DNA from 2 places in the Collimonas sp. genome. Region 2 is predicted to be linked to the other one. Evidence: predicted binding sites of a transcription regulator. Region 2 holds the regulator's gene; the other holds the start of a gene.
What was found. The regulator LexA, encoded in region 2, represses DNA repair genes until DNA is damaged. The targets are predictions, from matches to a motif close to ACTGTATNNNNATACAGT.
Positions count from the first base shown of each region.

Region 1: ACIQ0R_RS04895 (VRR-NUC domain-containing protein) is a predicted target of LexA. The motif match lies at 7,704-7,721, and genes of this name have one in related genera.

Region 1 covers NZ_JBIIVN010000041.1:4,882-16,091, forward strand. Annotated here, with positions in the region: gene ACIQ0R_RS04875 (putative Ig domain-containing protein) at 1-487, shown strand, start outside; gene ahpF (alkyl hydroperoxide reductase subunit F) at 995-2,590, opposite strand; gene ahpC (alkyl hydroperoxide reductase subunit C) at 2,660-3,223, opposite strand; partial or broken gene ACIQ0R_RS04890 (ATP-dependent DNA helicase) at 3,648-5,924, opposite strand; gene ACIQ0R_RS04895 (VRR-NUC domain-containing protein) at 5,921-7,606, opposite strand; gene ACIQ0R_RS04900 (carboxy terminal-processing peptidase) at 8,277-10,397, shown strand; gene ACIQ0R_RS04905 (aspartate/glutamate racemase family protein) at 10,606-11,210, opposite strand, start outside.
Region 2 covers NZ_JBIIVN010000111.1:799-8,856, forward strand. Annotated here, with positions in the region: gene ACIQ0R_RS08910 (replicative DNA helicase) at 1-1,022, opposite strand, end outside; gene rplI (50S ribosomal protein L9) at 1,127-1,579, opposite strand; gene rpsR (30S ribosomal protein S18) at 1,606-1,890, opposite strand; gene priB (primosomal replication protein N) at 1,914-2,240, opposite strand; gene rpsF (30S ribosomal protein S6) at 2,308-2,676, opposite strand; gene lexA (transcriptional repressor LexA) at 3,047-3,706, shown strand; gene ACIQ0R_RS08940 (RNA methyltransferase) at 3,845-4,621, opposite strand; gene ACIQ0R_RS08945 (inositol monophosphatase family protein) at 4,803-5,597, shown strand; gene ACIQ0R_RS08950 (DEAD/DEAH box helicase) at 5,972-7,336, shown strand; gene ACIQ0R_RS08955 (hypothetical protein) at 7,349-7,615, opposite strand; gene ACIQ0R_RS08960 (hypothetical protein) at 7,628-7,855, opposite strand.

The DNA of each region.
Region 1 (11,210 bases), on a different contig from region 2:
GCCAATTAAAGCGCCGAGTGGCATGGAATTTTCTCCTGACGGCAGTATTAGTGGAAAGGTCCCAGCCACCAGCGCCGCTCTGGACCCCATGCAGGCGCTCATCAGCGATCAGGGAGGGGGGCGCGTGATGGTGCCTATGGTTTGGAGAATCAATCCACCGTTAGCGATGGAGGTGAGGAATGTAGAACTTACCGCCGGCGGACGTTTGGACGCGCCTATGCAAATAGTCAAAGTTACCGGAGGCAGTGGTGCTATTCGCGCGAATTTGTATGAGAGTGACGGTAAAACACCGGCTGTACTGCCAGAAGGTATGCAATTTAATGAAATTAACGGGACACTGGAGGGAAGAATACCAGGTGTCGTGTCAGAGAAGAAGTGTGTGATCAAGGCCGTCGATCAAGGCGGCGGAGGCATTGAACGTCCCTTTATTTTCAAAGTGAACCCACAACTGCAGGTGGAGCTGATCCCTGTAAAGGCTGGCGCATAAATATTTTTCGTGTCATGTGTTGAGGAGAGTTGGTTTTTACATTGTGATTCGTTGGCGCCGAGATGCTATTTAATCTCGGCGCTGACGTTTTGTTTTGGTTTATTTAAGGAAACGACGCCAGTGGTATATGGCGTGTTCCGAACGATTTTCTTCGTGGTGGTCAGTCCGTTGAATATGCATTATTTTCTAAATTAATTAATCGCCCCCGAACAAATCCATCGTCCCAAATCTGATATGCCCAAATCCGGCCTGAGCCTGCGAAAGCTGCGGCTTTTTTGCGCAACGTTTCTGGTCATGCTTAGGCCGATGTGGCGTATGGCGGCTGTCACGGCTTGAGACAATTATTGGGAAGCGAGGTTGTTCATGGCCGCCGTAATAGCGCAACAATCAGCCCAGCACAGATGTTCCGCACGTCACTCATTGGATAATTGCAGAAAAAAATGCCGTTCAGTGAAGACTGAACGGCATTTCTGTTGCCAAAGGGGCTTTTGCTCTACCGCGCAGCGATCAGGCTGCTACGGCGATCTTCTCTTCTGCGGTCTCGCTTTCGTCGTCAAACGAAGTGCGGATCAGGTAATCGAATGCGCTCAGAGAGGCCTTCGCGCCCTCACCGACCGCGATCACGATCTGCTTGAACGGCACGGTAGTGACGTCGCCCGCTGCAAATACGCCGGGAATTGAAGTTTGTCCTTTGGCGTCGATCTCGATTTCGCCGTGGCGCGACAACGCTAACGTCCCCTTGAGCCACTCGGTGTTCGGCACCAGGCCGATCTGGACGAATACACCTTCCAGTTCAACCTTGTTGCTGGTGCCGGAGACGCGGTCGGTGTAGCTCAAGCCGTTGACCTTTTGGCCATCTCCGTGGATCTCTGTAGTTTGCGCCGATGTGATGACGGTAACATTACGCAAGCTATGCAACTTGCGTTGCAGTACTGCATCGGCACGCAACTCCGCGCCGAACTCGATCAGCGTGACGTGCGAGACCAGCCCGGCCAGGTCAATCGCAGCCTCAACGCCGGAATTGCCGCCGCCGACGACCGCAACCCGCTTGCCTTTGAACAATGGGCCGTCGCAATGCGGGCAATACGCTACGCCACGGTTGCGATATTCCTGTTCGCCAGGAACATTGATCTCGCGCCAGCGGGCGCCGGTTGCCAAGATCACTGACTTACTCTTCAAGACTGCGCCGCTGGCGGTCTTGATCTCGATCAGTTGGCCCGGCGTCAGGCTGGCTGCGCGTTGCAGGTTCATGATATCAACGTCGTAGGCCTTGACGTGCTGCTCCAGGGCGACGGCAAAATGCGGGCCGTCGGTTTCCTTGATCGAGACAAAATTTTCGATCGCCATGGTGTCGAGCACCTGGCCGCCGAAGCGCTCGGCAACGACGCCGGTGCGGATGCCTTTGCGTGCGGCGTAGATCGCTGCCGCCGCGCCGGCTGGGCCGCCGCCGACGATCAGCACATCGAACACCTCCTTGGCATTGAGTTGCGCAGCCTGGCGTGCGCCGGCGCCGCCGTCGAGCTTGGCGAGAATTTCCTCAATCCCGGAACGGCCTTGGCCGAACGCTTCGCCGTTCAAGAAAATCGATGGCACTGCCATCACCTGGCGGCTCTCGACTTCGCTCTGGAACAGCGCGCCGTCGATCATCACGGTGCGGATGCGCGGGTTGATGATGGACATCACGTTGAGCGCCTGGACGACCTCAGGGCAGCTCTGGCATGACAAGGAAATATATGTTTCAAAACGATAATCGCCATCCAGGTTGCGGATCTGTTCGATTACCGCCTCATCCAGTTTGATCGGGTGGCCGCCGACTTGCAGCAGCGCCAATACTAGTGAGGTGAATTCGTGGCCCATCGGGATACCGGCGAAACGGACGCTGATATCGGTACCGGGGCGGTTGATGCTGAACGACGGCTTGCGCTCGGCGTCGTCAGACCGTTCGACCAGCGTAATGCGCTCGCTCAACAGGACGATTTCCTGGAGCATGGCCTGCAGTTCGCGTGACTTGTCGCTATCATCGAGAGACGCAACGATCTCAATCGGATGCACGACCTTTTCCAAATAGGTTTTCAACTGGGTTTTGAGATTTGCATCCAACATGATAAGCCTTTCTTTTGTGAATATTTTCAACGCCGGCCCGGACAGTCCGGGCCGGCTCGGGCGCGGCGCTTAGATCTTGCCGACCAGGTCCAGCGATGGGGTCAATGTGGATGCGCCTTCAGTCCACTTCGCAGGGCAAACTTCGCCTGGGTGCGATGCGACGTATTGCGCTGCCTTGACCTTGCGCAGCAGTTCCGAAGCGTCACGGCCGATGCCGTTGTCATGCACTTCCAGAACCTTGATCCGGCCTTCTGGATTGATGACGAAAGTACCGCGCAGTGCCAGACCTTCTTCTTCGATCAGCACTTCGAAGTTGCGCGAGAGAACTGTAGTTGGGTCGCCGATCAGTGGGTATTGGACTTTCTTGATCGCGTCCGATGTGTCGTGCCATGCCTTGTGGGCGAAGTGGGTGTCAGTCGACACGCCGTAGACTTCAACGCCCAGCTTTTGGAATTCAGCGTAGTTGTCGGCCAGGTCTTCCAATTCAGTTGGGCAAACGAAAGTAAAGTCGGCTGGGTAAAACACCACAACTGACCATTTGCCCTTCAGGGACTCGTCGCTCACGTCAATGAACTTGCCATTGTGATATGCAGTTGCCTTGAACGGTTTGATTTGTGTGTTGATGAGAGACATTGTGTTTTCCTGGTGGGGTTGTGAATCAATGAGAAGACAGTGTAAAGGAAGTACCAAAATATTCAAAATTGATAGTTAAAATATTTTCGATACATTTTAACTATCGGCGGTGCCAACAGCCCGGCGCGATGATTCTGCGGGTGCTGTAGGTTAGTGCCAGGCCAAATCCATCTAATCTCGGGGACGCTGCAGCGCACCGTCCTCGATTTATGTAGCGTGGCTTGGCGCAGTCAGAGTCGCCGTCATGCATGAAATGCAAGACCGGGTCTGTCCGGTCGGGCCAATCTTGTGCCGTGTGATTGTAGCGCGCTTCGCCGCGAGCGTTGAGTTGCCGAAATCCAGGCAATATCGAGCGCTCTCGTTTCAAGAAACGCTGTGTAGTCTCGGCAGCCGGTCATTTCATCACATCAACGAAAACGTCATGTCATGGGCCGCTTCCCGCATCGATGCGCCAGCATTGTGGTAACAGCTGCTGTACTTCGCGCCGGGCAAAGCGGTCGTCGATCAACACCACCACGCCGCGATCCTCGCGGGTGCGGATCACGCGACCGGCGGCCTGTACTACTTTTTGCATGCCGGGGAACAGATAGGTGCAATCGTAGCCATTGCCGAAGGTCTGCTCCATGCGCCGCATGATCTGTTCATTGACCGGATTAATCTGCGGCAGCCCCAGCGTAGCGATGAAGGCGCCGATCAGGCGCGCGCCCGGTAAATCGATGCCTTCGGCAAAAGCGCCGCCGAGCACGGCGAAACCGACGCCCTGCGAATTTTCAGTGAAACGCGCCAGAAATGCCTCCCGCTCGCGCTCGTCCATGCGCCGTGCCTGGGGCCATAAGGGGATGTGCGGATAGCGTTCAGCGAACAGACTGGCGACCTTTTGCAGATAATCGTAGCTGCTGAAAAAAGTCAGGTAATTACCGGCCTGCTGCCGATACTGCTGCGCGATCAGGTCGACGATGGGGGAGAGCGATTTGTCGCGCTGCTGGAAGCGCGTAGAGACATCGGTCACGAGCCGCACCGACAACTGCTTGGCAGCGAAAGGTGACGGCACGTCGACCCAGGCGGTATTGGCCGGCATGCCTAGCGTGTCGCTATAGAAATGCCAGGGGCTCAGCGTCGCCGAAAACAGCACGACCGAGTGTGCGGCGGCAAAGCGCGGCGCCAGGAACGGCCCCGGCACGACATTACGGATGCACAGCGTGGCGCCGTAGCCGCGTTGGCGGGTAACGTCGAACAGTGAACGGTGATCGAACAGCTAGGCCATGCGCGTGAAGTGCAAGGCGTCGAAATAGAAATTCTGCAACTGACTGTCGAGCGCAGCCGGATGTTCGACCATGTAGTCGGTAATATCTGCTACTGCCTGTTGCAACGCGCCGAGTAAGGCGTCGGGCAAGCCGGCATAACGCTGGTACTCCTGCGGCTGTTCCTTGTACACGGCGTTCCATTGTCGATTGACGCGCTCCAGCGTGCGCCTGAGTGATGCCGGTGCGGTTTTCCGCAGCGCCTTCAACTGGTTTTGCGCGATCTCGGCCGAGTACATCTTGCGGGCCCGATCAATTATGTTGTGCGCCTCGTCGACCAGCACGCCGACGCGCCACTGATTGGCCATGCTCATGCTGTGCAGCATGGCGGTCAGATCGAAATAATAGTTGTAATCGCCGACGATCAGGTCTGCCCACTGCGCCATTTCCTGGCTCAGGTAATACGGGCAAACCTGATGCGCTGCGGCTACCGTGCGCAAACCTTCACGATCCATCACACCGCCGGCAGCCGCAACGGCAGCCGCCCGCGCCTGCGGCAAGCGATCGTAAAAGCCCCGCGCCAGCGGGCAGGATTCGCCGTGGCAAGCCCGGTCCGGATGTTCGCAAGCCTTATCGCGCGCCACCAGTTCCAGCACGCGCAATGGCAATTCCGGCGCACTTCGCCGGATCGTCGCCAGCGCATCCAGCGCCAGCGCCCGCCCCGAGGTCTTGGCGGACAAAAAGAACAGTTTGTCCAGGCGCTGCGGCGGACTGGCCTTGAGCAGCGGGAACAAGGTGCCGATGGTCTTGCCGATGCCGGTCGGCGCTTGCGCCAGCAGGCATCGGCCACTGCTGGCGCCTTGGTAGACTGCCGCCGCCAAGGCCCGCTGTCCGGGCCGAAAATCGGCGTGCGGAAAACGTAATCCGGCCAGTTGCGCGTCGCGCCGCAGCCGATGTGCCATTTCTTGTTCGGCCCACGCCAGGAAGCGCCCGCATTGCTGCTGCTCGAAGAACTGTTGCAATGACGCTGCGGTGGCAAACTCGGTCAGCATGGTTTCCTTTTGTTTGCCGATGTCGTAATACACCAGTGCCAGTTGCAGTGCCGACAAATGACGGCTCTGACACAACAAATGGCCGTAAATCCTTAGCTGTGCCCAATGCAGATGGCGATGGTTGTCCGGCATGCCGCCAAGATCGCCGCGGAAGGTCTTGATTTCCTCCGGGCGGTTCAATATCGGATCGTAGCCATCGGCGCGGCCGCGCACCAGCAGCGCGCCAAACGATCCGCTGAGGCTGATCTCAGCTTCGTAACCGCTGCCACGCCGGGTCGCCACTTCGATATGCCCGGCGATCCCTTCCTGCGCACTCGGTCCTGGCGTAAAACGCAAATCGAGATCGCCCTGCCTGGTGGTGAAATCGCACAAGGCCCGCACCGCCAGCACATATCGCGCCTCCTTCATGCCGCCTCCTGCGCCCATTGCACGTAACACACAGTGACCGGCATCTGCTGTTCGGCAAAGTAATGCAGCCAACGGATCTGGTTGTCCTGCAGGCGGTCACCCGGGCCCTTGACCTCGATCATGCGGTAGCGCTTTTCTGCCGGCCAGAACTGGATCAGATCGGGCAGGCCGCAACGATTGTTGCGGATATCCTGCAAGATTCGTTCAAAGCATTTGCGTAGATGCGGCGGCGGCAGGCACGTCAGCGCCATGCTCAGCAACGTATGGTCGATAGCGCCCCAGAACACGAAGGGCGACTGGATATTGGCCTTGGCGACAAAATTGCGCAGGATGGTTTGCTGATACTCGCCGCAATCGAGCTGGGCGAAACCGGAATCGAAATGGTGAGCGCGGCGCTGGCGGAAATCCGGGCTATATAAATCTGCCGGGCCGCTCTGGAAGGGATGGAGGAATGCACCCGGTAATGGCGCGAATATGGCGTCCCAGAACAGCAAGCTGAACAACGAATTGAGCAAAGCGTTTTCAACATAGACAGCCGGCGCATCGGCGCGCGACAGATGCGCCTCAAGCAGCGCCTCGACCGGCAGCGCCTGCTCCGGACGAGGCGGGAGCAGTACATGCTGGTCAATCTGCGGCGCGCTGGTCGCGGCAATTTTTTTATAGCCAAGCTGACGCCGTAAGCGCGGCATGATGCGCAGCAGTTGCTGCGTCTCGGCTTCGCCTTCCGGCTGCTGTTCGGCCAGCTGCGCCAGTTCAAACGCCGCTGCCGGCTGGCCACAACGTTCCAGCACCCGCACCGCACGCAGGCGTGCGCCGGGCCACGGACAATCGGCATAAAGGCGCAGCGCATCGGCCAGCATGCCGCTGCGTTCGTAATGCTGCGCAATCTGAAACAGCAGCTTGCTGCGGCGTCGTTCCAGCCAGTCGTTCGGATACGGCGCGGCAGGGATATCGGCGACCACGGTCTGCACTGTTTCGCCGTTGCGGAAACGTTCGCGGCAGGCATGCAAATGCAGATACGCATCGACCTCGCGGCGTGTGCTGAAACCTTGCGACAGCGGCGACAAATCGACTCGCTCATAGTTGAAGATACCGAGTTCGGAGAGCACGAATTCCGACCAGTCCTGGTGCAGGTTACCGAAGAACATCAGGAGCATGCGCTCGCACAAGCGAGCAATACGCAACTGCAACAAACGATCATCGATTCCCGGGTGCCAGGCCGCCAGCGGCCGCGCTCTTGCGATATTTGGGACATTTGCAATATCGTCGGCAGCCTGCAACAGCATGGCCAACTGCTGGCTTTTGCGCGCCCCCTTGTTTTGCCGCAGCAACGGAAAAGCCTCGACGATTTCAGCTTTAGTCAACAGACCAAACAGTTGTTCGATATCGATCATCGGCTCCGCATCCAGCCAACCGGCATCGCACAACGCCATTGCGGCGTGCATTTTTTCGCGCGTGCAGCCGATTTCATCGTAGTTCAATTTACTCAGGCGAAACAACTCGCCCTTGCGCATCACCATCCGTACCAGCAATGCCTGTGACGCCTGCGGCAAGTCACCGAAACCATCGACGAAACGCTGCTCGTCAGCGCTCAGCAAATGGCGATAGCGCGCACGTATCAATTCCACCACGGCGCGGAAGTTGTCGAGATAATAAAAACGGTTTTCCAGCGTTTTGATCATGGTGCGGGTGCAGTCGATGCAGCGCGGATAAGGTGCGCCGCGGCGAATTTGGCTATTTCGAATTTGGCCATTTCTCGATGATCTTGATGATTTTATAACTGTATGAATGTACAGTTATGCGCAGTATATATGAGCAGTCGCCGATGCGCCGTTATCGCAACACGGCATTGATCATTAGGCAGAATCGGAGGTCTATTCAGAGCACAGTTACACCGAACAACGAGTCTAAAAGGCGCTTACAAACTGCGCGCTATAGATCTGGTTAAAATCAGACATGTGCTTGAATCGACAGTTATTTTTCCTCTGGGGGAATATTCCAGCCTGATGATTGCCTGCGGGCCGGGGCCGCGCGGTATCGAACATGTCGAGAATTATTGCTTTGCAATTATGTTTCTTAAGCATCCTTCATGCTGGCGCGTACCCGCATCTGTGATCGCTCGTATCAGGGCCGGGCTTTGCGATACAAACAAATACATTCGACGCATCGCATGTATTTGTGAAAGCCAAGTAGAATTAACCGATTATTGAATCAACATCGAACATCGAACATCGAACATCGAACATCGAACATCGAACATCGAACATCGAACATCGAACATCGAACATCGAACATCGAACATCGAACATCGAACATCGAACATCGAACATCGAACATCGGATAGAAGCTAATATGCGCCTTAAAAATAGTCTGCTATGTATTTTGTTGGTAATCTCTGCCAGCGCCCCGGCGCTGGAAGCGGTGCCGCCGCCAGTTCTGACGCCGTTGCAGCAGCAGGCGCAGGCTGCGCATCTGAGCGCACAATTTCTGACACGCTTCCACTACAAGCCGGTGCCGCTCGACGATGTGTTGGCTGGCAAGATCATTGGCCGCTATATCAAATCGCTCGACCCAGAAAAATTCTTTTTCGTGCAATCTGATATCGATCAGTTCAGCGCTGAGCACAGCAAGCTCGATGACGGCATCTACCGTGAAGATCTGAGCATCCCGTTTGCCATATTCAATCTCTACGAGCAACGCGTAGTTGAGCGCCTGACTTACGCCCGCGAGCTGCTCAAGCAGGGTTTTGATTTCAGCAAGAAAGAAGATTTTGCCTTTGTGCGCGACAAGGAGCCTTGGCCGCAAACCGAAGCAGAAAGTCGCGAACTGTGGCGCAAGCGGGTCAAGAACGACTGGCTGCGGCTCAAGCTGGCCGGCAAGAACGATCAGGCGATACGCGATACGCTTACCAAACGCTACGACAATTCGCTGGCGCGGGTCTACAAGTATAAGAGCGATGACGTATTCCAGATTTTCATGAACGCCTATGCGAGCTCCATCGAGCCGCATACCGACTATCTGGGAACCACCGCTGCCGCCGATTTCGATATCTCGATGAAGCTCTCGCTGGTGGGCATCGGCGCGGTGTTGCAGGAGCGCGATGAATACACCACGATCCGCGAACTGGTGTCGGGCGGCCCGGCGCTGTTATCCGGGAAACTGGCGGTCGGCGACCGCATCGTTGGGGTTGCCCAGGGCATGCAGGGTCCAATGGTTGAGGCGGTCGGTTCGCGCATTGACGAAGTAGTGAAACTGATTCGTGGCGCCAAGGATTCGATTGTGCGGCTCGACGTGTTGCCGGCCGATGCCGGGCCGGATGGCAAGCATCGCATCGTTACTCTGGTGCGTAACAAGATCAGTCTGGAACAGCAGGCTGCCAAGAAAACCATCATCTCGGTCAAGAGCGGCGATACCACGCGCAAGGTCGGCGTGATTACGCTGCCGGCGTTCTATGAAGATTTCGACGGCCGCCGCAAGGGCGAAAAGAACTACCGCAGCGCGAGTCGCGATGTTGCCGCGCTGTTGAGCGAACTGAAGAACGACAAGGTCGACAGTGTGTTGGTCGATTTGCGCAACAACGGCGGCGGTTCGCTGAATGAAGCGATCAATCTGACCGGGCTGTTTGTCGGTAAAGGCCCGATCGTTCAGCAGCGCAATGCGCGTGGTGAAATCAATGTCGGCAGCGATGATTTGCCGGCGCCGCTGTGGAGCGGCCCGATGGCGGTGCTGATCAATCGCGGCTCGGCCTCGGCTTCCGAGATTTTTGCGGCCGCGATCCAGGATTACGGCCGTGGCGTGATCATCGGTGAAGGCAGTTTTGGCAAAGGCACCGTGCAGAGCATGGTCAACCTGGATGAACTGACGCGCAACGACAAGCCGAAGTTTGGCGAACTCAAGATGACAATCGCCCAGTTTTTCCGCATCAACGGCGGCACTACCCAGCTGCGCGGCGTGACGCCGGATATCAGCCTGCCGGGCTTCTCCGATCCGGACAGTTTCGGTGAGTCTAGTTACGATAACGCGCTGCCGTGGTCGCAGATCAAGCCTGCCGATTATGTACCGCTGGGCGATGTCAAGGATCTGCTGCCGCAATTGCAAGTGCGGCACGACGCCCGGGTCGAGAAAGATAAGGATTTTCAACGCCTGGTGGAAGATGCCGAGGAATTAAAAGCGCTGCGCAAGAAACGCACGATTTCACTCAATGAAGCCGAGCGTCGCAGCGAATTGGCGGTGCAGGAAGCGCGTCTGAAAGCCCGTGAAAAGGCCGACGGCAAGGATGCGGATAAGGACAAGGAGCCGTCGTTGGATGATGGGCTGCAAGCCAACGAGCGTAGCTTGAGTGCCGATCTGGCCGCGGAAAAAGCGCAGAAAAACGCCAAGGACGTATTACTGAACGAAGCAGTGCGAATTTTGGGCGATGCATCGGATCTGATCAAGGGCAATCCCAAGTTCGCCTCACAGCAAAGAAAATGACGCTCTGCATGACCGGGCGCCAAGCGGCTCTCGGTCATGCCTGGCGATTTGAATCCTTTGATGCCTGTGGTGTTGGTGGCGCTGTATCGGCACCGCTGGAAAGTGCAATCGCCGCGCGTGGAACACCGGTTGGGGCAGATTGTTTGCTCAGCACGCAAGAAACCGCAATAATCTTGCCGGACGATGCCAGCGGCGGTGAGTTCCCGGTTCAATGCCGGGAGAAGCTTGCCAGCATGCCGCTGTAAGATTTTGGCAAAGGATAGGCCAGGTCGCCGTGCTTGCCAGTCACCAGCCCCAGCTGCACCAGGCTCTCCGCCATCTTTACCGCAACGCTGACGCCGTCGATGACGTTGATACCGAGCTCACGGCCGATGGCATGGCACAGATCGGCCATGCCGGCGCAACCGAGGACGATGCTGTCGACCTTGTCTTCGTGCATGGCACGCCGGCACTCCTGGACGATGATGCGATAGGCATCCGATCCCGGCCGTTCGAGGTCGAGCACATTTAATTCGCAAGCGCGTACCTGGCGGCAGAAGCGCCGCATGCCGTATGCTTCGGCCAGGTGCCAGGCAATCCCGCAGGTACGCTCGAGCGTGGTCACCACGCTGAAACCGCTGCCGATCATGCTGGCCGCATGCATGGCGGCCTCAGCGATGCCGATGACCGGACCGCGCGCGGCTTCGCGCGCGGCATACAGGCCTGGATCGCCGAAGCAGGCGATCACGTAGCCGTCGACGCCGTCGGCTTCGCCAAGGCGGATTTCGTCGAGGATGCCGGGTACGCTGAGTGCTTCATCACAATGACTCTCGA
Region 2 (8,058 bases):
GACATCAGTTGCAAGTAATCGATGATGATCAGGCCCAGTGTGCCGCATTGGCGCGACAGCCGACGTGCGCGTGCGCGCAATTCGATCGAACTCAGCGCCGGCGTTTCATCAATAAACAACTGCGCATCGTTCATCTTCTGGATCGCATGCGTCAAGCGTGGCCAGTCTTCGTCATTCAGACGACCGGTACGCAAGCGATGCTGATCAAGTTTGCCGACCGATCCCAGCATACGCATGGCAAGCTGGGCCCCGCCCATTTCCATAGAAAAAATTGCCACCGGCAAGCCGCTGTCGAGTGCGACGTTCTCGCCGATATTCACAGAGAACGCGGTCTTACCCATGGATGGCCGCCCCGCCACGATCACCAGATCGCCCTTTTGCAGGCCAGAGGTCATCTTGTCGAGATCGATAAAACCGGTCGACACGCCGGTAATGTCGCTCTGGGTATCGCGATTATAGAGTTCGTCGATACGCTCCACCACCTGTGTCAGCAGCGGTTGAATCTCCTGGAAACCCCGGGCCCCACGCGCGCCTTCTTCGGCAATCGCAAAAATCTTGGATTCCGCCTCGTCGAGCATCTGCTTAACTTCCTTGCCCTGCGGGCTGAACGCCTGGCCGGATATTTCATCGGCCACAGTGATCAGCTTGCGCAACACACCACGGTCGCGCACGATTTCGGCGTAACGACGGATGTTAGCAGCGGAAGGCGTATTTTGTGCGAGTGCGTTGAGGTAAGTCAGCCCGCCTACCTCTTCAGCCTTGCCAGTGACGCTGAGCGACTCAAAGACGGTGATAACGTCGGCCGGCTTGGAGCTGTTGATCAGCTTGACCATGTGCTGAAAGATAATCCGATGGTCATAACGATAGAAATCGTCGGCATTTACAAAGTCGGCGATTTTGTCCCAGGCCGCGTTATCGAGTAACAATCCGCCTAAAACGGACTGCTCGGCTTCGATTGAATGGGGTGGTACGCGGAGGGAGTCAAGCTGGGGATCTGAAGGTGCTTTAGAAGGTGCTTTCATGGCGCGAATTATACCTGCTTCACCCACTCCACTCAAAATAATGGACGTAAAAAAGCCGGGAAAACCCGGCTTTTTTACTGCAATAACTATTTACCAACAACGTATTAAACGTGTTCGCCGATCACTGCCAGAGTGATGTCCACAACAACATCGGTGTGCAATGCAACTGCAACCGCGTGTTCGCCAGTAGTTTTCAGTGGGCCGTTCGGCAGGCGAACTTGGGCTTTTTCAACAGCAAAACCTTGCTTGGTCAACGCTTCAGCGATATCGAAGTTGGTGACGGAACCGAACAAACGGCCATCCACACCCGACTTTTGCGAAATCTGCACGGTCAAACCGTTCAGCTTTTCGCCTTGAGCCTGAGCAGCGGCCAATTTTTCAGTAGCAGCTTTTTCCAGATCGGCGCGCTTCGCTTCGAACTCAGCGATAGCACTAGTTGTAGCACGACGTGCCATACGTTGTGGAATCAGGAAGTTACGTGCATAACCGTCCTTGACGCGAACAACTTCACCCAGATTGCCGAGATTAACGACTTTTTCCAACAGAATGACTTGCATGTTTTTCTCCTATTTCAAGTCGTCAATTAAGCGTTGTGCAGATCGGTGTATGGCAACAACGCCAGGAAACGCGCGCGCTTGATCGCGGTATCCACTTGACGCTGATAAATTGCCTTGGTGCCGGTCAGACGTGCTGGCATGATCTTGCCGTTTTCCTGAACAAAATCCTTGAGCGTGTCGACATCTTTGTAATCAACGCTGGCAACATGCGCAGCGGTGAAACGGCAGAATTTCTTGCGCTTGAACAGCGGGTTTTGTTGTTGACGCTTGTTTTTCAGTTTGCTTTTATCGAACTTTTTACCGAATGCCATTTTTGGCTCCTGTATCTAAATAATTAATCTGCAATTCCAGCAGCGCTTCCTGAGGAAACATCCGCTTCGACAGCAGCGAAATCAGTGATGTGAAATACCAGGCCTCTACCATTGCGATTCTTGCGTGCCATGAATCCAGTGAACCAGAAGGCAGCTCCCAAGGCCGCTGCGCTAAACCGTCCTGAAATCTCGCCGACGGCTAGCGCGGCAAGTTCAAATTCGATCAACCGCTTGATGCCTGCTTCAATCGGCTCTGAACGGTGCTGCAAAATCGCAGACACGATCGGAATACCTGCCGGCGTATAGCGTATGACTTCACGCTCGGCTATTACGGCGACCAGTTGAAACACGTTGTTGGGCTGACTCACTCCTGCTGAACTCTATGAATATGCAATGAATACCGGTAGACACCAGATATTAGGCTGCTGGCGCTTCAGTACGATGCCTCTTGACTGCATCTTCCTTCTGCACGGCCTTCATCATTGGCGAAGGACCGGTTTCAGCCTTCTTCAATTTAACGGTCAGATGACGCAACACTGCATCATTGAACTTGAAGCCGGTTTCGATTTCAGCCAGAGTTTCGCTGTCGCACTCGATGTTCAGGCAGACGTAATGTGCTTTTGCCAGTTTCTGGATCAGGTATGCCAGTTGGCGGCGACCCCAGTCTTCCACGCGATGCACAGTGCCGCCACGGGTTGTGACGATACCTTTGTAGCGCTCGATCATTGCAGGCACTTGCTCGCTTTGATCTGGATGGACGATAAATACGATTTCATAATGACGCATGTAAGCTCCTTTTGGACGGATTGAAAAATCGCCCACCTCGGCGTCAAGACGAGTGTGGGAAGAGGAAAACCGGCAATAGTACCAGCATCCGCAACAAAACTCAAGGCTTTCAAGCCGCCACGCCAAATCCCCGACCTGGGCTATGACTTATTTATGGCTTATCAGCATCAAATTGTCTTGCATTCACACAAATACTGTACAAAAATACAGGCTGTTATTATGCGCAGCACTGAACTAGCCGGGCTTTGCGCATTTTTTGATCTGCTCAGGTAAAAATTGACGTACAAAATCAGGCAAAAAATATGCACCGCAACTCGCCACGATGCGCTGAGCACCGATGCCGCCACTACCTTCCGCACCCCAAAAATATATGATCAAATTAACCGCACGCCAGCAACAAATTCTTGATCTGATCAAGAGCGCCATCGAAAACACCGGCTTCCCGCCGACACGCGCCGAAATCGCCAGCGAACTCGGCTTTCGTTCCGCCAATGCGGCAGAAGAACATCTGCAAGCGCTGGCGCGCAAAGGCGCAATCGAAATATCGCCCGGCACCTCGCGCGGGATCCGCCTGACAGAAACGCATCAGCCCGGCAACCGCAACCAAGGCGCGCAACTGGCGTTACCACATCCGGCCCTGATGCAGCTGAGCCTGCCGCTGGTAGGCCGAGTCGCCGCAGGCTCGCCGATACTCGCGCAGGAGCATATCCAGGCCAGCTATAACGTTGATCCGGCCCTGTTTAGCGCCAAACCCGACTATCTTCTGAAAGTGCGCGGCATGTCGATGCGCGATGCCGGCATCCTGGACGGCGATCTGCTTGCAGTCAAAAAAACCGACAACGCCCGCAACGGCCAGATAGTGGTTGCCCGCCTCGGCGACGACGTCACCGTCAAACGCTACCAGAAGAACGGTTCAATCATTCAACTGTTGCCAGAGAATCCTGACTTTGAACCAATCATTGTTACATCAAAACAGGAAGATTTTGCATTGGAAGGCCTTGCAGTAGGCTTATTGCGCAGTTGGAACTGAGCAGATCAAACTACGCAGTTCGCCCCTTCATCACCATGCATCCATTTCAATAAATCATTACGCCCGGGGCACGGATCTGCGGAACACCTCCGTGCCTACTCCACCCAACATCCGAACTTGGCCACCGAGCAAATTTGCTCAGGACCGGTCCAGACGCCGCCGCTTGGTCAAAATCTGACTGGCAATACCACGCAAGATATTTACCTCTTCCGTTTCCAACTGCGCCCGAGAGAACAGCCGCTTAAGGCGGGGCATCAGCTTTTTCGGGCTGGCAGGATCGAGAAATTCAATCTCGATCAATGCCTTTTCCAAATGAGAGAACATGCCATCGATATCGGATAAGCTAGCAGCATTACCATGAAACCCAATCTCGCTAGGCGCCGGCAACGGCATGTCTGCGATGGCAGCAACCCGGCACTCATAAGCCAGCACTTGCACTGCCTGCGCCAGATTCAATGACGAGTACTCGGGGTTTGCCGGAATATTCAGTAGCACACTGCATTTTTCGACGACCTCATTTGGCAGGCCGTAGCGCTCGCTACCAAACAGCACAGCCGCGTTGAGGCTGACATCCCCAGCCAACTGTTCGGCCAAAGGACGGGGTGCAGCCAAAGGCGGCGAGAATTCGCGCAGACGGGCACTAAGCGCAGCGGCAAAATTGCAACCATCCAACGCCTGCTCGACACTCTCGACAATCCTCGCCGAGGCCAGAATGTCCTGCGCGCCACTGGCAAAAGCAATTGCCTCCTCCCGTTGCAAGACATCGGGGAAACGCGGATTTACCAGAATCAACTCAGAAAACCCCATGGTTTTGATAGCACGCGCAGCAGCACCCACATTGCCGGGACTGCTGGTTTCGACCAGCACGAAGCGCAGTCGTTTGAAAAGAGACGTATTGGTTTTTGCCAGGTTCATTTAAAATAGCCCTATTACGCGGATTTGAGTTACTAAAAGCTGCCTATTCGGCCACTTGGTTACTAACATGTCCTTCGTGGACATCCGCATCGTTCATTATTATTTATCATATAGGTGGTCCTGTTCCCGGTAGGCTACAGTGCCGCCATTTTAACGGAACCCTATCCAGATTATGCATCCTATGCTCAATACGGCCATCAAGGCCGCCCGTCGCGGTGCCGCAGTTATTTCGCGCGCCTCTTTCGATCTCGATTTGCTGAAGGTGACAAAAAAACAGCATAACGACTTTGTCACTGAAGTCGATCAGGCTGCCGAAGCGGCGATCATCGACGTATTGAAGAATGCTTATCCAGATCATGCCATTCTGGCTGAAGAATCGGGCGCTTCGGCCAATCTGCATGATGACAATGAAAACGTCTGGATCATCGATCCGCTCGACGGCGCCACCAATTTCATCCATGGCTTCCCGCAATATTGCGTGTCTATCGCTCTGCAACATCGCGGCCAGATCACCCAAGCCGTGATCTACGACCCTACCCGCAATGATCTATTCACCGCTACCAAGGGTTCCGGCGCCCACCTCAACGAAAAACGGATTCGCGTCGGCAAACGCGACAAAATCGCAGATGCATTGATCGGTACCGGCTTCCCTTTCCGCGAAACTGAAGGTCCGGCGATGGATGAGTACATGAAGATGTTCCGTATCATGACGCAAAGCTGCGCCGGTCTGCGCCGCCCAGGCGCTGCGGCGCTTGACCTGGCTTATGTGGCGGCAGGACGTCTGGACGGCTTCTTTGAAAAAGGCCTGAAGCCTTGGGATATCGCCGCTGGCTCACTGCTAATTGCCGAATCCGGCGGAATCATCGGCGACTTCTCCGGTGATTCGGATTACCTCTACAAGGGCGACGTCCTGGCCGGCAGCCCGAAGGTATTCGCACAAATGGTTGGCTTACTGTCGCCATTCGCCAAGAAATAAAATACTCACATCGCCAAGATAACGGGGGGGCAAAACCGCCTCCCCGTCACGCAATGCCGTTCAGCTACCACCGAATGGCATTTATTTGTAAAAATTGGCAAGGCGGCCGGGCTTGCATACGCCGGAACGCCGATCGATCATAGCGTTTCCTATCAAGACATCGGAATTACTTGCCTGCAGAGCGTCGTTGTTATACTCTGCGGCGACACAGCACATTCTCCAGTCAAATACTGCTGTCAAGGAAGTTGCCAGGCTTGAGGTATAAAGCCCAAACAGTCTCCTCGGAGCTCAAAAGCTCCATCCCCTCTAATCCGTTTGCCTGCGACTGGCGCCTTATCAAAGGCGACAGGCCGATATTATTCTATTGAGTTGTCATGTCTTTTTCTGAACTCGACTTGTCCGAAGCCATCGTTCGTGCCGTAACCGAACACGGCTACACCACCCCTACTCCAATCCAGACGCAGGCGATTCCAGCCGTGCTCGCAGGCGGCGACCTGCTTGCTGGCGCTCAAACCGGCACCGGCAAAACTGCCGGCTTTACCTTACCGGTATTGCATCGCCTGTCGACTTCGGCCACCAATCCGGTCGGCAGTCAGCGCCCGATCCGCGCACTGGTATTGACGCCAACCCGTGAATTAGCGGCCCAAGTGGAAGAAAGCGTTCGCCTATACGGCAAATACCTGAAACTGACCTCGGCGGTGATTTTCGGCGGCGTAGGTATCAATCCGCAAATCAAGTTACTGAAGCATGGCGTCGATATTCTGGTTTGCACACCGGGCCGACTGCTGGATCACATGCAGCAAGGCACAGTTAACCTGAACCACGTTGAGATCCTGATCCTGGACGAGGCTGATCGCATGCTCGACATGGGCTTCATCCGCGACATCAAGAAAATCCTTGCGGTACTACCCAAAAAACGCCAGAACCTGCTGTTCTCGGCAACCTTTTCGGATGAGATCAAGCTGCTCGCCGACAATCTGCTGAACTCTCCGGCCATGATCGAAGTTGCGCGCCGTAACTCGACTGTCGAAGTGATCCAGCAAAAGATCCATCCGGTCGATCGCGACCGCAAGCACCCCCTGCTGGCGCATTTGATCAAGACCCATCAATGGTCGCAAGTGCTGGTATTCACGCGCACCAAGCATGGCGCCAACAAATTAGTCGAACAGCTAGAAAAAGACGGCATCAGCGGCATGGCAATCCATGGCAACAAGAGCCAGTCGGCACGTACTCGCGCACTATCCGAGTTCAAGGACGACAGCCTGCAAGTATTGGTAGCGACCGATATCGCGGCACGCGGTATTGATATCGACCAGTTACCCCATGTAGTCAACTACGATCTGCCGAACGTGCCGGAAGACTACGTTCACCGCATTGGCCGCACTGGTCGCGCCGGCGCAACCGGCGAAGCGGTTTCTTTGGTTTGCGTGGATGAACATCAAATGCTGAAAGATATCGAGAAGCTGATCAAACGTGAATTGCCGAAGGAAGTCATCGCCGGCTTTGAACCCGACCCTAACGCTCGCGCCCAACCGATCCAGTTGCGGAGCGGCGGAGGCGGAGGCGGTGGCGGTGGCAATCGCGGTGGCGGCGGTGGACGCGGCCGTCCGCAAGGTGGCGGGGCATCAGCACCAGGCGGCGCCAGGCCGAACCAGGGTCCATCACGTGGCCAGGGCGGCGGTAATGGCACGCAGGCACGCCCTGCGGCACCGCGGCGCTCCGGCGGACGAGGTCGTTAAACGTCCGGCGTATCAAGCAGGATTAAATCTGTCGGCAGTGCTTGTCAAGCCTACGCTGCCGACAGAAATCTGCCAACGAATGCCGCCAGGACTTCTTCCATACTGATTGAAAGCGCTCCGGGCAGACTGCCCAATCAGCACAAAGGGCAAATTTTTCATGGCCCGGCAATACAAAAACGCATCGACTTCCGACAACGCCATCGATACCGGATTCGAGACAGTCACACGCAACTCACGCAACTCACGCAACTCACGCAACTCACGCAACTCACGCCACACACCCAGCGCACCTCAGTTCAGACAATCCGTCAAACCTTCATATATGGTTTTAGACGTGCCTGGTAATCGGGCATCAATCGGATTATTGCCCGACAGTGCGCTATAGAAGGATGCCAGCGGGGTATTTGGCGCCAGCGGAGTACGGCACGCCCAAGTGCGCGCATCAACCACGACTTCACCTTTTTCCTCATTGACTTCCGCATTGCCTGCCGCGAATATCCAGACGCACTGCCCCATCATGCTGTCAGACTGCCGTACCGAGCAGCGATAACGCAGCGCCTGCAAGTTACTGAACTCGCCTTCGCAGAAGGTATCTCCACAGACACTACTTAGTCGCCCCTGAACAACCCCATCCCCCCAATGTTGGCGGGGCCCGATGCCTCAAAAGCGGTTGCGGAATTTGCAAGAACATGGAATATTTCTATTCAATTTCTTGCAAATAT